3 regions of the Bacillus sp. JJ664 genome follow, and region 1 is predicted to be linked to each of the others. Evidence: riboswitches for the same ligand, from Rfam matches in the RefSeq annotation. Region 1 holds a riboswitch; each other region holds the start of a gene.
The links. A riboswitch is a leader RNA that binds a small molecule or an ion and turns the genes downstream of it on or off. The one in region 1 is predicted to bind thiamine pyrophosphate.
Positions count from the first base shown of each region.

Region 2: another riboswitch for thiamine pyrophosphate. It lies ahead of V7056_RS08350 (ABC transporter substrate-binding protein); the one in region 1 lies ahead of V7056_RS12680 (thiamine phosphate synthase).
Region 3: another riboswitch for thiamine pyrophosphate. It lies ahead of thiD (bifunctional hydroxymethylpyrimidine kinase/phosphomethylpyrimidine kinase); the one in region 1 lies ahead of V7056_RS12680 (thiamine phosphate synthase).

Region 1 is NZ_JBALMS010000070.1:22,752-28,436, reverse strand. It holds gene thiO (glycine oxidase ThiO) at 1-317, opposite strand, end outside; gene V7056_RS12680 (thiamine phosphate synthase) at 314-916, opposite strand; TPP riboswitch at 1,035-1,144, opposite strand; TPP riboswitch at 1,401-1,516, shown strand; gene thiC (phosphomethylpyrimidine synthase ThiC) at 1,649-3,424, shown strand; gene V7056_RS12670 (small acid-soluble spore protein H) at 3,947-4,126, opposite strand; gene V7056_RS12665 (hypothetical protein) at 4,475-4,624, shown strand; gene V7056_RS12660 (hypothetical protein) at 4,709-5,014, shown strand; gene V7056_RS12655 (YjcZ family sporulation protein) at 5,071-5,196, opposite strand; gene V7056_RS12650 (hypothetical protein) at 5,417-5,685, opposite strand, start outside.
Region 2 is NZ_JBALMS010000047.1:9,676-15,360, forward strand. It holds gene V7056_RS08340 (ABC transporter permease) at 1-169, opposite strand, end outside; gene V7056_RS08345 (thiamine-binding protein) at 169-459, opposite strand; gene V7056_RS08350 (ABC transporter substrate-binding protein) at 486-1,475, opposite strand; TPP riboswitch at 1,605-1,714, opposite strand; gene racE (glutamate racemase) at 1,933-2,724, shown strand; gene V7056_RS08360 (RrF2 family transcriptional regulator) at 2,756-3,196, opposite strand; gene hmpA (NO-inducible flavohemoprotein) at 3,369-4,586, shown strand; gene V7056_RS08370 (GNAT family N-acetyltransferase) at 4,861-5,367, opposite strand; gene V7056_RS08375 (DUF2339 domain-containing protein) at 5,385-5,685, opposite strand, start outside.
Region 3 is NZ_JBALMS010000001.1:21,043-26,727, reverse strand. It holds gene thiE (thiamine phosphate synthase) at 1-72, opposite strand, end outside; gene thiM (hydroxyethylthiazole kinase) at 69-875, opposite strand; gene cytX (putative hydroxymethylpyrimidine transporter CytX) at 862-2,097, opposite strand; gene thiD (bifunctional hydroxymethylpyrimidine kinase/phosphomethylpyrimidine kinase) at 2,090-2,896, opposite strand; TPP riboswitch at 3,036-3,146, opposite strand; gene V7056_RS00140 (hypothetical protein) at 3,318-3,692, opposite strand; gene V7056_RS00135 (FTR1 family iron permease) at 3,682-5,178, opposite strand; gene V7056_RS00130 (YjjG family noncanonical pyrimidine nucleotidase) at 5,665-5,685, opposite strand, start outside.

The DNA.
Region 1 (5,685 bases):
ATTTTTTCATCGTCATTAAAAGCTAGTTTAAAAATCCCACCTGTTTTCAGCTCAATGTCGATACGACTAAGTCTTTTAAGCTCCTCTTTCAGTTCAAAATATGCTAGTTGACTGCTTCTTGCAAAAGGTAAAAAAATCTTTGAATCATTGCACTCAGAATGAGCTCCGAGCATGCCTGCTGCAGCGCTAGTTGATTTCGAACCAACCTTTTGTCTTTCGAGTACGGCAACGTTTAGTTTTTCTTTTGCCAAGTAATAAGCGATAGAGCATCCAATGATTCCACCACCAATTACGATTACATCAAAATGTTGTTTCATAGAATACTAGTGCACCTCTCCATATATTTTAGAGCAGCATCACGCGGGTTTTCAGAAGAAAAAATACCGGACATGACTGCAATTCCATCAACCTGACACTCTTTTAATATAGGAAGATGATCAGGAGCTATTCCGCCAATTACGTAAACTGGAATTGTAAGAACTTTTTTTATCTCATTTAACTGATCAATTCCATTTGGACGTAAACCTTTTTTGCAATTTGTCTCAAAGCAATGTCCATAAATGACATAATTGGCCAGATCCTTTTCAGAGGAAATAGCCTCTGCTACTGAATGGACTGAGCGACCGACGTTCATTGTTGGATATTGTTCTTTCACTAACTTGACCGGATGGCCGTGAGTTGGCAAATGAATGTTTTTTAGATTGGTAAGCAACGCGACATCTAATCTGTCATTCATGACAATCTTGTTCATAGGAACTTCGTTATCTATTAAAAGGTTTAATAGCGTAAATAGCGCCGAGCTGCTTTTAGATTTTTCTCGTATATGAACAAAATCAACAACATCATGTATTTGATAAATCTTTGAAGCAAGATCATGAACAGAATACATATTATTCGTCACTGCGATTAATTTCAAATTTGTTCCTCCTTTTTGAGAAATAGGCTGTATGTATTGTAAATTTCCTTTTAAAACAAGAAAAACCACCTTCCTAAAACTGGAAAGTGGTTTGTAAGATACACAAATAAACGCATAAAAAGACATTGCGCCACTTTCCTACGCAGGTACGAACCTGTTCAGGTTATGAGGGTTTAAAAGTAATTACTTTATTCTCAGCCCTTATCAAGGGATCCCCTAGTGATGAATACACTATGAAAATTAAATTTAGCATAGCATAAAAATAAAATAATTCAAGATTAAAAAAATGATAGTTTGTAAATAGTATTTCAAAAGTTAGCAAAATAGACACTTAAAGATCTAATTAAAAATAATTTTTCAATGCAAAAATAGTTAATATTTTCAGGCATGAATATGAATTTTCATCCAACCTTGTAAAATTTTAGGGAAATAAAATGATTTACAAAATTGAATCATAGGTTTATATTAAGTCTGTACAAAAGAATAGTTTGACTAGGGGTGTCCAATAAGTTGGGCTGAGAGAGAAACGCGCTTTAAGTTTCTTAACCCTCAGGACCTGATCTGGTTCATACCAGCGTGGGGAAGTTTGCGTTTATTACAGTGGTGATAATTTGTCATTATTGTATTCAAACTAACCGTTAGCCGGGTCTTATATTTTTAAGATACGGCTTTTTTTCATGCTTATCATGGATTGGATTTTGTTCTTTTTAACCACATTAAAAAGGGGAAATCATAATGAACAATTCTGTAAATGAAATGAATTTTTCAATCATGTCTAGTTTTTCGGGAAGTAAAAAAGTCTATATAGAAGGATCAAGAGCGGACTTGTTAGTTCCAATGCGTGAAATTAAGTTAAGTCCAACAACAGGTTCATTTGGGGAAGAGGAAAATGATCCTGTACGAGTTTATGATACAAGCGGTCCTTATACCGATGAAAGCGAAACAGTTGATATTCGAAAAGGACTTAAGTCTATAAGAGGAAAATGGATTACCGAGCGAGCAGATGTAATCGAGTATGAAGGCCGTGAAGTAAAACCTGAAGATAACGGCTTTAAAAGTGAGGTTGTACAGAAAAATATAGAGGTTTTCCAAGCACTAGATAGAAAACCATTACGAGCAAAAGATGGTGCAAATATTACGCAGTTGCATTATGCAAGACAAGGATTGATCACGCCAGAAATGGAATTTATAGCAATAAGGGAGCATGTTTCTCCTGAATATGTCAGGTCTGAAGTAGCGAGAGGAAGAGCAGTTATTCCTTCAAATATAAATCATCCAGAGAGCGAGCCAATGATAATCGGTCGTAATTTTCATGTGAAAATCAATGCCAATATTGGTAACTCAGCCGTCACCTCATCTATTGAAGAAGAGGTTGAAAAAATGACTTGGGCAACACGCTGGGGAGCAGACACAATGATGGATCTGTCTACCGGAAAAAATATTCACACGACTCGCGAGTGGATTATTAGAAATTCACCAGTACCAGTTGGAACAGTACCTATTTATCAAGCATTAGAAAAGGTGAATGGAATAGCTGAAGACTTATCATGGGAAGTATTTAGAGATACATTAATCGAACAAGCGGAGCAAGGTGTCGACTATTTTACAATTCATGCTGGTGTACTTTTACGCTATATACCATTAACAGCTAAACGCGTAACAGGTATCGTTTCAAGAGGTGGGTCAATTATGGCGCAGTGGTGTCTTGCACATCATAAAGAAAATTTCTTATATACACATTTTGAAGAAATCTGTGAAATTATGAAACGCTATGATGTTACATTCTCACTTGGAGACGGATTAAGACCTGGTTCCATTGCTGATGCAAACGATGAAGCTCAGTTTGCTGAATTGGAAACACTTGGAGAACTGACGAAAATAGCTTGGAAGCATGATGTCCAAGTAATGATTGAAGGACCAGGTCATGTACCAATGCATTTAATTAAAGAAAATATGGATAAACAATTAGAAATTTGTAATGAAGCTCCTTTTTACACACTTGGACCACTTACGACGGATATCGCACCGGGCTATGATCATATTACTTCTGCAATTGGTGCTGCGATGATTGGTTGGTTTGGTACAGCAATGCTTTGCTATGTAACACCAAAGGAACATCTTGGATTGCCGAATAAAGAAGACGTTAGAGTAGGTGTTATTACATACAAAATTGCAGCACATGCTGCTGATCTTGCAAAAGGTCATCCGGGAGCACAAAAACGAGATGATGCGCTTTCTAAAGCAAGATTTGAATTTAGATGGAGAGATCAATTTAACCTATCACTAGACCCAGAAAGAGCGATGGAATATCATGATGAAACATTACCCGCTGAGGGTGCAAAAACAGCTCATTTCTGTTCGATGTGTGGACCAAAATTTTGTAGTATGAGAATCTCTCAAGATATTAGGGATTTAGTGAATGAAAAAGATTTTGAGTTAGTTATCGATGAGGGTCTCAAAGAAAAGGCTGATGAATTTAGAAAAAATGGTGGGGAAATATACCAATGAGTGAATGGGGGAGCCTAGAATGAACCGGGTGATCCAAATAGCTAAGCAACTAAAAGAGCTAGAGTCAGAAGTGAGTCAACTGAGAAAAGAGTTAATGAATATCCAAAAAAATTGTAAACATGAATTTCAAAAAAGCGATAATATAAATGTATGTACAAAGTGTCATTACATAGAGAGTCTATATTGGTAATATAAAAAAATAAACCTCCAATTTGGGAGGTTTATTTTTTATTAGGCTATTTTCTATAAGATTGTTGCTTATTGGGTTTGTAACTTTAAAACCAGAAATTGATTACAATGGAAGGTGCGAGATTCCTGTGGGAGTAGGGGGAAGGCTGAGACCCCACAGGCCAAGCAAGGTAGGCATGCTAAAACCACGACGTCCTGTCGTAACGCATGCATGATCCACATCCTGTGGACCCAGGAGGCTCAGCTTACGCCCCACTGAAAGGGAGAATCCTGGAGTTGTCATCAACTAACGCATTCTAAAATAGCAACGAAGTATACGAAAGCAGCCTTTTATTAATGCTCTAATAAGCTGTTTAACGATACTTCTTCTTCGTTTTGTGGTTGCCCAAGCGGATAAATTCTGGCAGTTTCTGCCTGATCATCTACGTGTTGAATATAAATTGGTACTCCATTATATGTGACATTAGCCATGACTGCAGATGATGCGATTTCTTGTGCTCGCTGTTTATTCATTTTATAACCTCCACAAATTAATTAAAACCTCAAATAGTATGTGCATTAGTAATGAAAGTATTCAAATTAACAAGTGTTTTTTTAGCGGAAAAACAGAGGGATAGGTCACTCAATTAACAAAAATGAGATGTATAAAAAGTGGTAGATTTTGGAATATAAAAACTAATTGACAATGATTATCATTATTGATAGTATTTTATCGTTAGTGATAATCATTTTCAATAAATGAGGGGGCAAATAAGGCGACTAATATCATTTAAAATATTTTACCAGTTAGTAACAAGATGATAAGTAGAGGAAGCGCAATAGGATTATTCTTCTAGTCAAAGGAATTGGAGACTAAAATTAATGGAAAAAATTATGCATCAATTAAAAGAAAACGCATTTCAAGCATTATTTACACTGATGAGAATTCTATTTGGAGTAGGATGGTTATTTGCTGGAATCACAAAAATTACAGAAAAAAATTGGTATAGCGAACCTGGAGTCTTTATTTAAAATTATTTTATAATGGCTGTTGAAAAGCCTAATGTCCCGGAATTTTATAAGTATTTCATTCAACACTTTGCTTTAAAGCATTATATGTTTTTTAATTACACGATTCCAGTTGTACAAATCATAATCGGTATTTTATTGATCGTGGGTTTAATGCTACTTCCTTCAATTTTGATTTGTCTTTTCATGCATATTAATTTTATTCTATCGGGTAATATGAACTTAATCAGTCTTACACTTTATACCAGTGCATTTGCAATTTTACTTTCTTTAGACCGTAGCTATGTATTAAGTTTAGATCGTTACATAGGCTTTGAGAAATATATTCATGTTAAAATACAAATGATTGCCATGGAGAGAAATTATCAACAATCAGAAGTCTTGAATGCTTAAATTTTAAATAAAAAAACCTCTTGAATATATTCAAGAGGTTTTATATTTTTTAGTTATTACCAAGCGCCATAGCCGCCTCCAAAATGATCACCTGCGAAACAAGCTGCTCCTACAATGATCAATAGGATGAATAATACAACAATCAATGCAAAGCTGTTATGATGTCTAAATCCATCACTCATACATTATACCTCCTTCATTCTAAATTTGTGGGGCTTTCGAAAAACTTCCCTGTTAGGGGAATGTAGCAATATTACAATTAGGAGAGGTGGATAATGTATCGTATGTTTTTTTGATAACTATGGAACTAGTCTATACACTAAATAGGCTTTAACCCATTAATAAATATTGCTAAAAAAAAGACCGCACTTTGCAGTCATTAGTGATTTGTGACAGAAAAACTTATTTAAATGGAATTTGATTATTAGTTTCCTTTGGTGTAGAAATGGCTGAGTCTATAACATATCCATTAGCGAATTTAACCGCTATTGTTCCTAAATATGTATCAGTAGGCTGAAGTGTTTCAGTACAAGTAAAATAGCGGATATGTACAACATCAACTGTATCCTTGCTAATTTTTTGACATGCAAGCAAATTACTCAAACGTTTTAAAGCAACTTCTCTTTTTAACCCAATGATCTCTTTTTTAATAAAAGAGTCATAGTAATTTT
Region 2 (5,685 bases), on a different contig from region 1:
CATGTGGAACTAACGAATCATAAGATTGGATTCCTTCTTTTAGTATTGCGATTGGCCCTGGTAAGAGCCAATCTTCTATTTTGAAAAATTTTATACTTAGCTGCCAAATAACTAAAAAAAGGAGGATGACAAGAATTGGTTGCCATCCTTTTATTTTTTTGCGGTTCATTAACGGTACTTCTCCGTTAAATCATCCATTGCAATCCCTTGTGGCTGATATAGAATTTTCATTTGAGTAATGACATTATGACAGCCAATTTCAATCATTTTTTCATTCATTTTTTGGACAATATTTAATAATTGATTTAAATCGCCTTCCATTGTTGTTTCTAATGGTTGAACTTGGTATTTTACACCAGACTCATCGATTACTTTTATCGCTGCATCAACCGCTGGAATAACTTCCTCAATTTTGTTTGTTTTAGGAATAATTTGTACACTCATTAAAGTATTAGACATTTAAAACTCTCCTCTGTCAAAAAATATTATTCTGGTAAAAATTCATTCGTAAAAGCTTTTTCCGGTTCAAATTTACCTTCTAACAATTTATTTTCAGTTAACCACTCTGCATAGTTTTTCCAAATTGTTAACTTCTGTTCACCCCAACGACTTGCATCGTCTTGATATTTACTTGAAAGCCACTCCTGACTTTTTTGAACTAGATCTTTATCTAAATCTGGATTATCTTTTAACAGAATATCAGCTGCTTCCTTTGGATGATCGATTGAATAAGTATATCCTTTAGACGCCGCCTTCATAAATGCTTTGACTGTTTCTGGTTGATTCTTAATCATTTTTTCATTCGTTGCTAATACTGGTGTATAATAATCTAACTTATCACTGTAATCAGTTAAATAAACCATATTCAACTTCTCACCACGAAGCTCAGCTTCTATGCCTGTCCATCCTTGATAAATCCAAGCAAAATCAATATCTCGCTTTACTGCCGTGAAGAAATCTGCTTCGCCCATATTAACGATATTTAATTTATTAACATCTGCATTTTCTTTTTTCATCAATGAATCTAAAATAGCTTTTTCTACTGGTGAACCCCATCCACCGTAAGTTTTACCAACAAAATCTTTAGGTGATTTAATATTTTTACTAACTGGTGAAGCAAAACCAGAAGTATTATGTTGAATAACAGCTGCAATCGACACGATTGGTACATTTTGTACTCTTGCTTGTGTAATTGACTCTTGGTAAGAAACGCCAAAATCAGCTTTACCAGAAGCAATCAATTGATCTGCTCCTGTTTGCCCCGGGCTAATAATCTCTACATCCAAACCTTGCTCTTTAAAATATCCATTTTCTTTTGCTACAAATAAACCTGTATGATTTGTATTTGGCGTCCAGTCTAATACTACCGTCACCTTTTGTAGTTCTTTTTTGTTCTTCGGTGTAGACGAATTTTGCTCACTACATCCTGCTAATGTTAAGCAAAGTGCAAAAAAACAAATCAGTAATCTTTTCATTCTATAACTCTCCTTTTTGTTTTGTTTATATAAATGAAATGTGTTAGCACCATAGTCAGGCACTAGAACTAGACAAAAAGAAAACGCCCGAATTAATATCCGGACGTGAATGCACTGTAAAAAACTATATCAAAAAGAGATACTGTTCCCTACGCTGGCATCACCCAGATCAGGTTCTAAGAGTCAGTATCTAAAGGATACAATCTCAGCCAGCAACACTGGCCCCTCCACATTTTTCTCGCATATAAACTTTTCATGATAAATATAACAGATTAATCCCTTAAATACGACTTATTTTCATCATAAATTTAATATTTTAATAATCTGTATATATAGAAAACTTCAATTCTTAAAAAGATTGATTAGAAATTGAATCATGAACTCTATGAATATAATAAAATCAATCAGGTTTGAAAATTTTGAAAGCCTATAGATAAAACGAAAGCGAGTGGACTAGATGAATAAGCCAATTGGTGTGATTGACTCAGGCGTTGGAGGGTTAACTGTAGCAAAACAAATAATCAGACAGCTACCAAACGAAGAAATTTATTATGTAGGTGACACAAATAGATGCCCATATGGCTCACGTTCATATGATGAAATTAGACAATATACTTGGGAAATGACAAACTTTCTCCTAAGCAAACATATAAAAATGTTAATCATTGCATGTAATACTGCAACTTCAATCGTTTTACAGGAAATGCGCGAACAATTAACGATCCCTGTAATTGGAGTCGTACACCCGGGAGCAAGAGCGGCAATAAAGCTCACGAAAAATAACCGCACCGGAGTGATTGGTACAAATGCTACTATTCATAGCCATGCATACAAACACGCACTAAAGAGAATTAATCGTTCAGTCGAAATAATAGAATTAGCCTGTCCTGAATTTGCTGGAATAGTTGAAAGTGGCAAATTTATTCAACCAGACATTATTGAACATATTCATGAGACTTTGACACCATTAAAAGAATCTAGAATTGACACGTTAATATTAGGTTGTACTCACTATCCTCTATTAAGTTCCATTATCCAGGAAGTAATTGGATCTCAGATTAAGTTAATCAGTTCAGGTGACGAAACAGCTTTGGAGGTTAGTGCAATACTCGACCAACAAAATTTATTATCAACCAAGAAGTCTGTGTCTCACTCCTTTTTTACCACCGGTAATCCTGTGACTTTTCACAAATTAGCTTCTTCAATATTCCAAGAACCATTGGAACATATAAAACAAATTAAACTATAAAACACTCAAGCAATTTTTTGCTCGAGTGTTTTTATTTTTTATTTAAGGAAAAATATTCTTTTAACATAAAATTGTTTTGTACAATATCTTCTAATGTATATTCGTCTAAAACCTGTAAAAACTGATCTAACGCTTTGTTAAATATATGCTTTAAAGAACAAACTGGAGTGATCACACAGTTATTGTTATGTTCGAAACACTCAACAATATGAAAGTCCTCTTCAGTTTTTCGAATTAATTCACCTATATTTATATCCGATGGTAGTTTTGCAAGTCGGATTCCACCATTCCGCCCTCGAATTGTTTCAATATAACCCATCTTCCCTAAGTTATAGGTTATTTTCATTAAATGATTTTTTGAAATATCATACGCCTCGGCAATATCCTTTATATTAACCAGTTTTTCATTTGGTTCAGTGGACAAGAATATTAAAACCCGAAGTGAGTAATCCGAATAATTGGTTAACCGCATAAATTCCCCTCACTCATTTATTTTGATTAATCATAGCATAATTGTGAACATTTTTTAAACTTTTATAAATTGAGGCTAAAAAGATGTATTTTACATATTGCTTTAACAAGAAGATGGGTCTACTATAAAGATGTATTATAAATACTACTTTAAAGAAAAGAAGGGGTATAACATGCTTTCTCAAAAATCTATTGACATCATTAAATCAACAATCCCAGTACTAGAAGTGAAAGGGATTGAAATTACATCAGTTTTTTATAAAAACTTGTTTACAAATCATCCTGAATTATTGAATATATTCAATCATACAAATCAACAACAAGGTAGACAACAAACAGCGCTTGCTAACACAGTACTAGCAGCCGCTAAAAATATTGATAAGCTTGAAACAATTCTTCCTGTCGTAAAACAAATTGCCCAAAAACATCGCAGTTTGTTAGTGAAACCTGAGCACTACCCTATCGTGGGTGAACACTTATTAGGTGCGATTAAAGAAGTATTAGGTGATGCTGCTACTGATGAAATTATTAATGCTTGGGCTGAAAGCTATGGAATTATTGCACAAGTATTTATTGATATTGAAAAAGAAATGTATAATGACTCTGCTTCACAACAAGGTGGATGGAGTGACTTTAAAGAATTCAAGGTCGTTGATAAAGTTAAAGAAAGCGATGTCATTACATCTTTCTACTTACTCCCTAAAGATCATTCTGTTTTACCAATATTTTTACCAGGTCAATATATTACTGTGAGAGCAAAAGTGGCTGGTCAAGAATATTTATTAAACAGACAATATAGTTTGTCTGATGTACCTGGCAAAGAGTACTATCGAATTTCCGTAAAAAGAGAAGCTGAAGTGCAACAACCTGAAGGAGTGTTTTCAAACTATCTTCACAACTCTATTAATATCGGCGATTCATTAGAATTAACAGCACCAGCTGGAGATTTCACTTTAAACACGGATCTTGAATCACCTGTTGTGTTCATTAGTGGAGGGGTTGGTATTACACCTTTAATGAGTATGGCAAAACAGATTGCAAATACTCAGCCAAATCGTAAAGTAGAAATGGTTTGTGCATCAAGAAACGCTAAGCTTCAACCATTCGAAAATGAATTAATCTCACTATCAGAACAAATAAATGACTATTCTTTATCATTTATTTATGAGAATCCATCTGAAGAAGATTTGAAAAAGCCGTACTTTAAAAAGCAAGGCTATATTGATGCTGCATGGTTAACATCAAATATACAAGCTGTAGATGCACATTATTATGTATGTGGCCCAGTACCATTTTTAAAAGCAGTTGTATCAAACTTAAAACAATTAAATGTTCCAGAAACTAATATTCACTTTGAATTCTTTGGACCTTCAATGAGTCTAGAAGGATAGGATAGGATAGAATAGATAAAAAGGATGCTCTATTTTTTGAGCATCCTTTCTAACTTTTAATCAAATAGGCAGTTTTCTTTAGCGCTGTTGGAATGATAAAACTACCTAATATAGCTAACAAATCACTTGAAAATGTTTTTTTTATACAACCAAATACAAGACTACTGATGAGAATATCATATAATACAAATCGGCCAAAATCTTCTTTCGTAATGACTAAAAATACGACTGATGATTTTCTAGTTGTCAGACAAAGCCCACCTTTAGTACTAAATTATTCAATAGGTAATTCCCAATAGTACTTTTCTAATTCCTCGTACATTTTTTTCATGCCAATTTTCTCTAATACTCTAATGGAACCATAATTATAGATTGAACATGTTGCAATTATTTTTTCTACATTTTCTCTTTGCATTCCCCAATGACAAAATGCTTTAGCCATTTCAGTGGTATAGCCTTTGCCTTGATATTCAGGTGCCATACTGTAACCAATCTCCATTACTCCATGTACATCTGGCCCGCCTTTAAACCCCATATCACCTATAATGATTTTGTCTTTTTTATGAATAATAATCCCTTCAAAATCTTCCTCTTCCGGATGATTTTGAAAACGAGAAATCTTATACGGAAACAGATTTTTGTATGCTTTAATTGGCCATCCTTTGGCAAAACTAAATGTCATATTTTCATAATCTAGCGACAGTTCCCCGTTTAAAACATCTAACATTGCTCCAGCAGTGAATTTTACTAATAATAGATTTTCAGTTTGAGTAATGATCATTCATATTCACCTGTCCTCTATTTCCCTTTAAAAAATATTCTTGAAATAATCAAACCAATTAAACCGAGTAATATAAATAGACCAGCCCTTACTAATAACGTAATATTTGGTAAATCAACTAATACAAGCTTGCATAAAGTTAGTAATAACAAACCAACCCCAATATAGGTCCATACTTTAAACTTCTTCAAACTGCCAAGTACCATTGCAATGATTGAAATAATGATCCAACTTAGATTAATTGTAAGACTAATAACATTATCAGAGAAATCTATAGTCAAAATTTGTACAACTTGTGTGATGTAAGCAATTATTAAT
Region 3 (5,685 bases), on a different contig from region 1:
CCTTTCCCCTAATACAGCACGATCTGTCACTAGGTAGAGCTTATAATCAACTTTATTTCTCAATACACTCATTCAACTTTACCTCCACTTAGCAATGTTTCTGCTGACATTTTAGAGATTTCATCAAATAAATTTACTTTAAATGTTCCAATTCCTTGGTCCTTTGTTAAACGTTTCTTTGCCAACTCACCACTTAACCCCATGATCGTAATGCCGGCAATTGCAGCAAGGAAATAATCTTTTGTTACACCAGCGAATGTTCCAATTAGAGATGTACTCATGCAGCCTGTTCCTGTTACATCCGCAAGCATTTTATCACCATTTGAGATTGTACAAACATTATCTATAGATGCAACAATGTCAACAGCACCAGTAATCGCTACTACTGATCCTAATTTCACCGCTAAAGCTTTTGCAATTTCAATACCATTTTCTTCAGTCGCAATTGAATCAACACCTTTAATCTGCACGTTTAATCCTGCAATCATTTTTATTTCAGACATATTGCCACGTATGACCGAGAAACGAACTTCTTTTAATAAAATTGCCGTTGTCTCTGTTCGAAGTGTAGTTGCACCTACACCAACTGGATCCAAAATAACTGGGACTCCTAGTTGGTTTGCCTTTTTTCCTGCTGTGATCATTGATTGAATTGTTCTTTCGTTCAACGTACCAATATTGATGACAAGCGCTGATGCAAAGGATAACATTTCTTCTATTTCTGCTAAATCATCTGCCATGACGGGTGAACCACCAATCGCAAGAACCATATTTGCACAATCATTAACCGTTACATAGTTTGTAATATGATGTACTAATGGTTTTTTATCCTTTACATCTCCAATTAACTGACTGATTTCTTTAAGAACTGACATCTTTATTTCCCCCTACTTGCTGATTAGCAAATTTATTTATGACAAATTGAACGACAATATAAATCACACCAATGACAACCATACTTGGAACAGTTGCTCCTAGAAAACTATCAAATTGTACAAACTGTCGATAGATACATATCCCAATTACCCATATAAGCATTGCAACCCAGTCTACCTTTAAGGTTTTTCTAATTTTCGTACGCTTTAAAATAAAATAGTCCGTTAACAAAATTGCATACAAAGGTGCAAAGAATGAGCCAATTAAATATAAAAACCCTTCATACTTTTCAATCGGAAATACAATTGCCAATATTGTTCCTATGATCGTCAGTACAATTGCGACATGCTTACCATTTAATTTAGGAAATACAGTTGTTAATGAAATGCCACCTGAATATGCATCCATAAAAGTGGTCGTAACGGTTGCTAACACAACGGTTCCAACTGCAAATAATCCAAGATTTGCACTCATTAGGACTGCCACTGGATCAAATTCATTAAATGCTAAAGCAGCTCCGAGTCCGATTGCATACATCCATGAACTACCAACCATATAACCAACAAAACTTCCAATTGCACCTTCACGAGTTGACTTAGCAAAGCGAGTATAGTCACTTATTAACGGCAGCCATGATAATGGCATGATAACGGATAATTCAACTGCGGCACCAAATGACATTTCAGAAGTGCCTGGTTCAAAAAGGAATTCACTATGCTTAAAAATGACAAAGCACAATACAACCGTTAGTAAAAATAATAGTGTTACTGCTACACTATTTAACTTCTTCCAAGCATTTTGACCAAAATATAACCATGTACAAATTAACAGTCCAACAACAAGACACCATACCCAAGGCTGGTTAAAATGAAAGTCAGATGTAGTTACTACATTAATTGACCTGGCTCCTGTCACAATCATAATTGCTGTCCAGCCTAGTAGCTGTAATACATTTAATATAGAAAATAAATAACTACCATAAGGTCCAAATGATATTTTAGTAGACTCCATTGCTGTTAAACGCTCTCTTGAACCGATGACGCCACCTAATACAAGAAGTAGCGTACCAAGTAAATGACCGAATAAAATAGCAGTCAATCCTTTTGTAAAACCTAAAGGTGCAATGAGTGCACCTGTCATAATTTCAGCGATTGAAACTGCAGCACCAAACCAAAGTGTTGCGAAGTTCCATCTTGTTAACTTCCCAGTTAGTTTAGACATGCTGTATACCCGCCTTTTGATACATCGAATAAAAATGATGTACTGGACCTACACCTTTTCCGATAGAGAATGAATGTTGAATAGCTAGTGTTATGTATTCTTTTGCTCTGCTAATTGCTTCATTTAATTGACATTCATTTGCCAAATTAGAAGCTATACTTGATGATAAAGTACAACCAGTTCCATGCGTATTAATGGTAGCTATTCTAGTACCCTTATAATAAGTAAATTCGTACCCGTCATAGCTAACATCTGTTGCATCGTCTTCTAAGTGACCACCTTTTACAAGAACAGCTTTTGCACCTAATGAGTGAATTAAAATAGCAGCCTTTTCCATCTCTTTAATCGTTGAAATGTTTCTACCTGTTATAACCTCTGCCTCTGGAAGATTAGGCGTAATGACAGTTGCTAATGGAATCAGTTCTTGAATTAAAGCTTCTTTCGCATCTGGACTTAATAAATCATAACCACTTTTAGAAACCATAACTGGATCAACAACAATGTGCTTTGGCTTATACTGTCTTAGTTTTTCAGCGATGACTTTAATCGTATCAATTTGTGATACCATCCCAATCTTTACTGCATCAACTTCAATATCAGTAAAAATTGCGTCTAGCTGACTTGCTATCATTTCTGGTGTAATGTCTTGAACAGCAAATACACCTTGTGTATTTTGAGCTGTCACTGAGGTAATCACACTCATACCAAACACACCATGAGCTGAAAATGTTTTTAAATCCGCTTGAATTCCAGCCCCACCACTTGAGTCGGACCCCGCAATTGTCAGTACTTTTTTCAATTTCTTTCCTCCTATTTAATGAATAGACTTTTTTTGATCTAACAGATAGAAGTTGTGGATTGATTTAAAAACAAAAAAGCACAAATCCCCATAGGGACTTGTGCTCGAACAAATCAATGTTATAAATACATATAAATATGCATTTACTCGCTCACTTTCCTACGCTGGCATTATCCAGATCAGGTTAAAGGGTCAAAGACAATCGTGTCTTAATCTCAGCCGACCATTTACGGCACCCCTAGTACTATTCAAAATATCATATTGTATTTCTATTTCATATTAATTAATACTATTACTAAATTCAAGTAGTTAGACTTATTCATTACATTCTATTGAAAAAACTTTTGTAAGGATCGCTACAAGCTTACAACTCATTGAGTAGACTATAGATAAATAGTCTACAATATGTAATGTTTAAGTTTTATTTTAAGTCCTTAACTTCATTAAGAACATCGTTTAAATCATCTGCAGCTTGGTTAAGAGTATCTGCGTCAAGTGGAGAAACTTTTACACCAGCTTCAATAATGTGTAGAGGCGTTTCAACCTTTTCATAAAGATCTGCATCTTTATCTTTTACTGAGTCTTCAAATTTCTCCCAAGACTCTTCAAGTGCCTCTCCGCTTTCTTTTGCTTTTGTTTCATCGTTATCAGCAACTTGCGATTTTAAATCTGTAAGTGTTTGAATCATATCATCTGATCCACTTTTAATTGTTTTGTCTTCTTTTGTGCCACATGCAGATAAAGTTAATGATAGTGCTAGAGCCATTGATAAAACTACTTTTTTGTTAGATAACATGTTTAATATCCCCCGATTTTTGTTTTTTTTCATTTTTTTTATTAGATAATCTATTAAAAATTGCTGCGATACATGCAATCAGCAATAGTATGATTTGTGGGATGAAACTCTCCCAAGTAGAATAAATTGCAAAGAAATCCACTGTTGGTATTGGTGCCTGCGTCGCTGGTAATAGTCCAGATAATTGTAATCCGTGAATGCCCATACCTGTAAACTTGAAACATAAGTAGAACATAAGAATGCTAGATATAAGGAAAAATGGTCTCATAGGAACTTTTAAACCAACTTTTAAAATTAAGTAACTTAGAATCGCTAAAATGAGAACCCCTAATAAAATGCCAATTAATAAACTTGTTAATTTTATAGATGAAGCCATACCGATAAAGAACAAGACTGTTTCAGTTCCTTCACGAAATACTGCTAAAAATGAAAGGATTGAAAGTGATAATAAACTGCCCGTGTTTAAAGCTTTCGTACTTTTGGTTTGAATATAAGATTGCCATTGTTTTAAATTTGATTTACTGTGGAGCCAATAACTCATATAAAGCAACATGACTGCAGCAAATACCCCGGTCCATCCTGCAATTAAGAAATTGTTACTCCCAAAAGCACCTGCTGAAAATAATAGGTTCACGACCACGCCTAATATAATACTGACACCTAATCCAGCACCGACTCCAAACCAGATCCACTTACTTTTATTCTCATGACCAGACTTTCTGATAAATCCTAATAAAGCTACTACAACCAGTAAGGCCTCTAATCCTTCTCTTAATAAAATTGTGATTGCATCTAACATTGTATAACTAGTTTTAGCTGCTAATGGTGAAAGATAATCTCTCATATCTTTTATCGTTTTCGTTGCTGCTTTAATGTCTGGCGTTTTAGCAGACAGCATCGCGTAAGAAGTAACCATATCTCTTTCTGCATCTGTATAAACTTTTTGGGATTGTGTTAATACTACCCCTTCAATACTAATCCAAGATTTTCTAAATTGATCAATTTCTGATTTTGCTCCAGATACATCATTTTCTTTTAAGCTTGATAATGCATTGTTCAATATTTGTATTAAATCTTCAACACTACCTGTATTCTTTGTATCAATTTTGGATTCAGCAAACTGATGTGTAATGAACTTTTCATTTACTGCTTCCAATTCTTTTAAAGAATTGACAAGTGTATCTTGATTAATTGTCTTTTGGGCTAATGAGAATTGAACCATTCCCATCGCTTCCTCAATTTTGCCATATGCTTCAATTGACTTATTTTTAATCCCATCTTCTTTGGCTAACCATTCATCATTGAATTTTTTATAGTCCTTCTCAGCAGATGAAAAGTCTCCTTTCTGAGATGCCAGTATAGCGCTTTCAACAAATGCATTTGCATGCGTTAAATCTTCTTCAGGACTTGCTGCGAAGATTTTAGATGGAATAAGTAATAAACTAAGTAGTAAAGGTAAAATAACTTTCATTAAATTTTTCTTCATTTTCATTCCCCTTAAATACGAATGATAATCATTTTCAAATAGACTATATACTTAATTAGGTAGATAGTCAAAGGTATTTTTTATCTAGACTAACTATAAATAATCATAAAAAAGAATATTTATAAACTCTTGTTAAAATTTAACATTTCTATTACTTGATATAATTTAAAATAATGTGCACAAAAAAAATGGTGATGAATATGAACTAATATTCATTTAATAAAATATATTAAAATATCATTTAATCAGTGATAATTGAAATATAACCTTATAGTCAAGGAAGTTATAATATAAAAAAAGTTGGGGAATCACCTCAACTTTTTTATATAAATTATTTAGTTAGAAACATTTGCTGAGAGCTCGTACGTATTTCTTTTATAATAGCAGTTCATTTTCTTGTATATTTTGATCAAGATAAACTCTGTCTGGATGCGGATAACTTAGAATCCAGGACTTTTCGCTTATTTTTTCACTATTTTATTTTTATTAAACTAGTACTCTTTTATT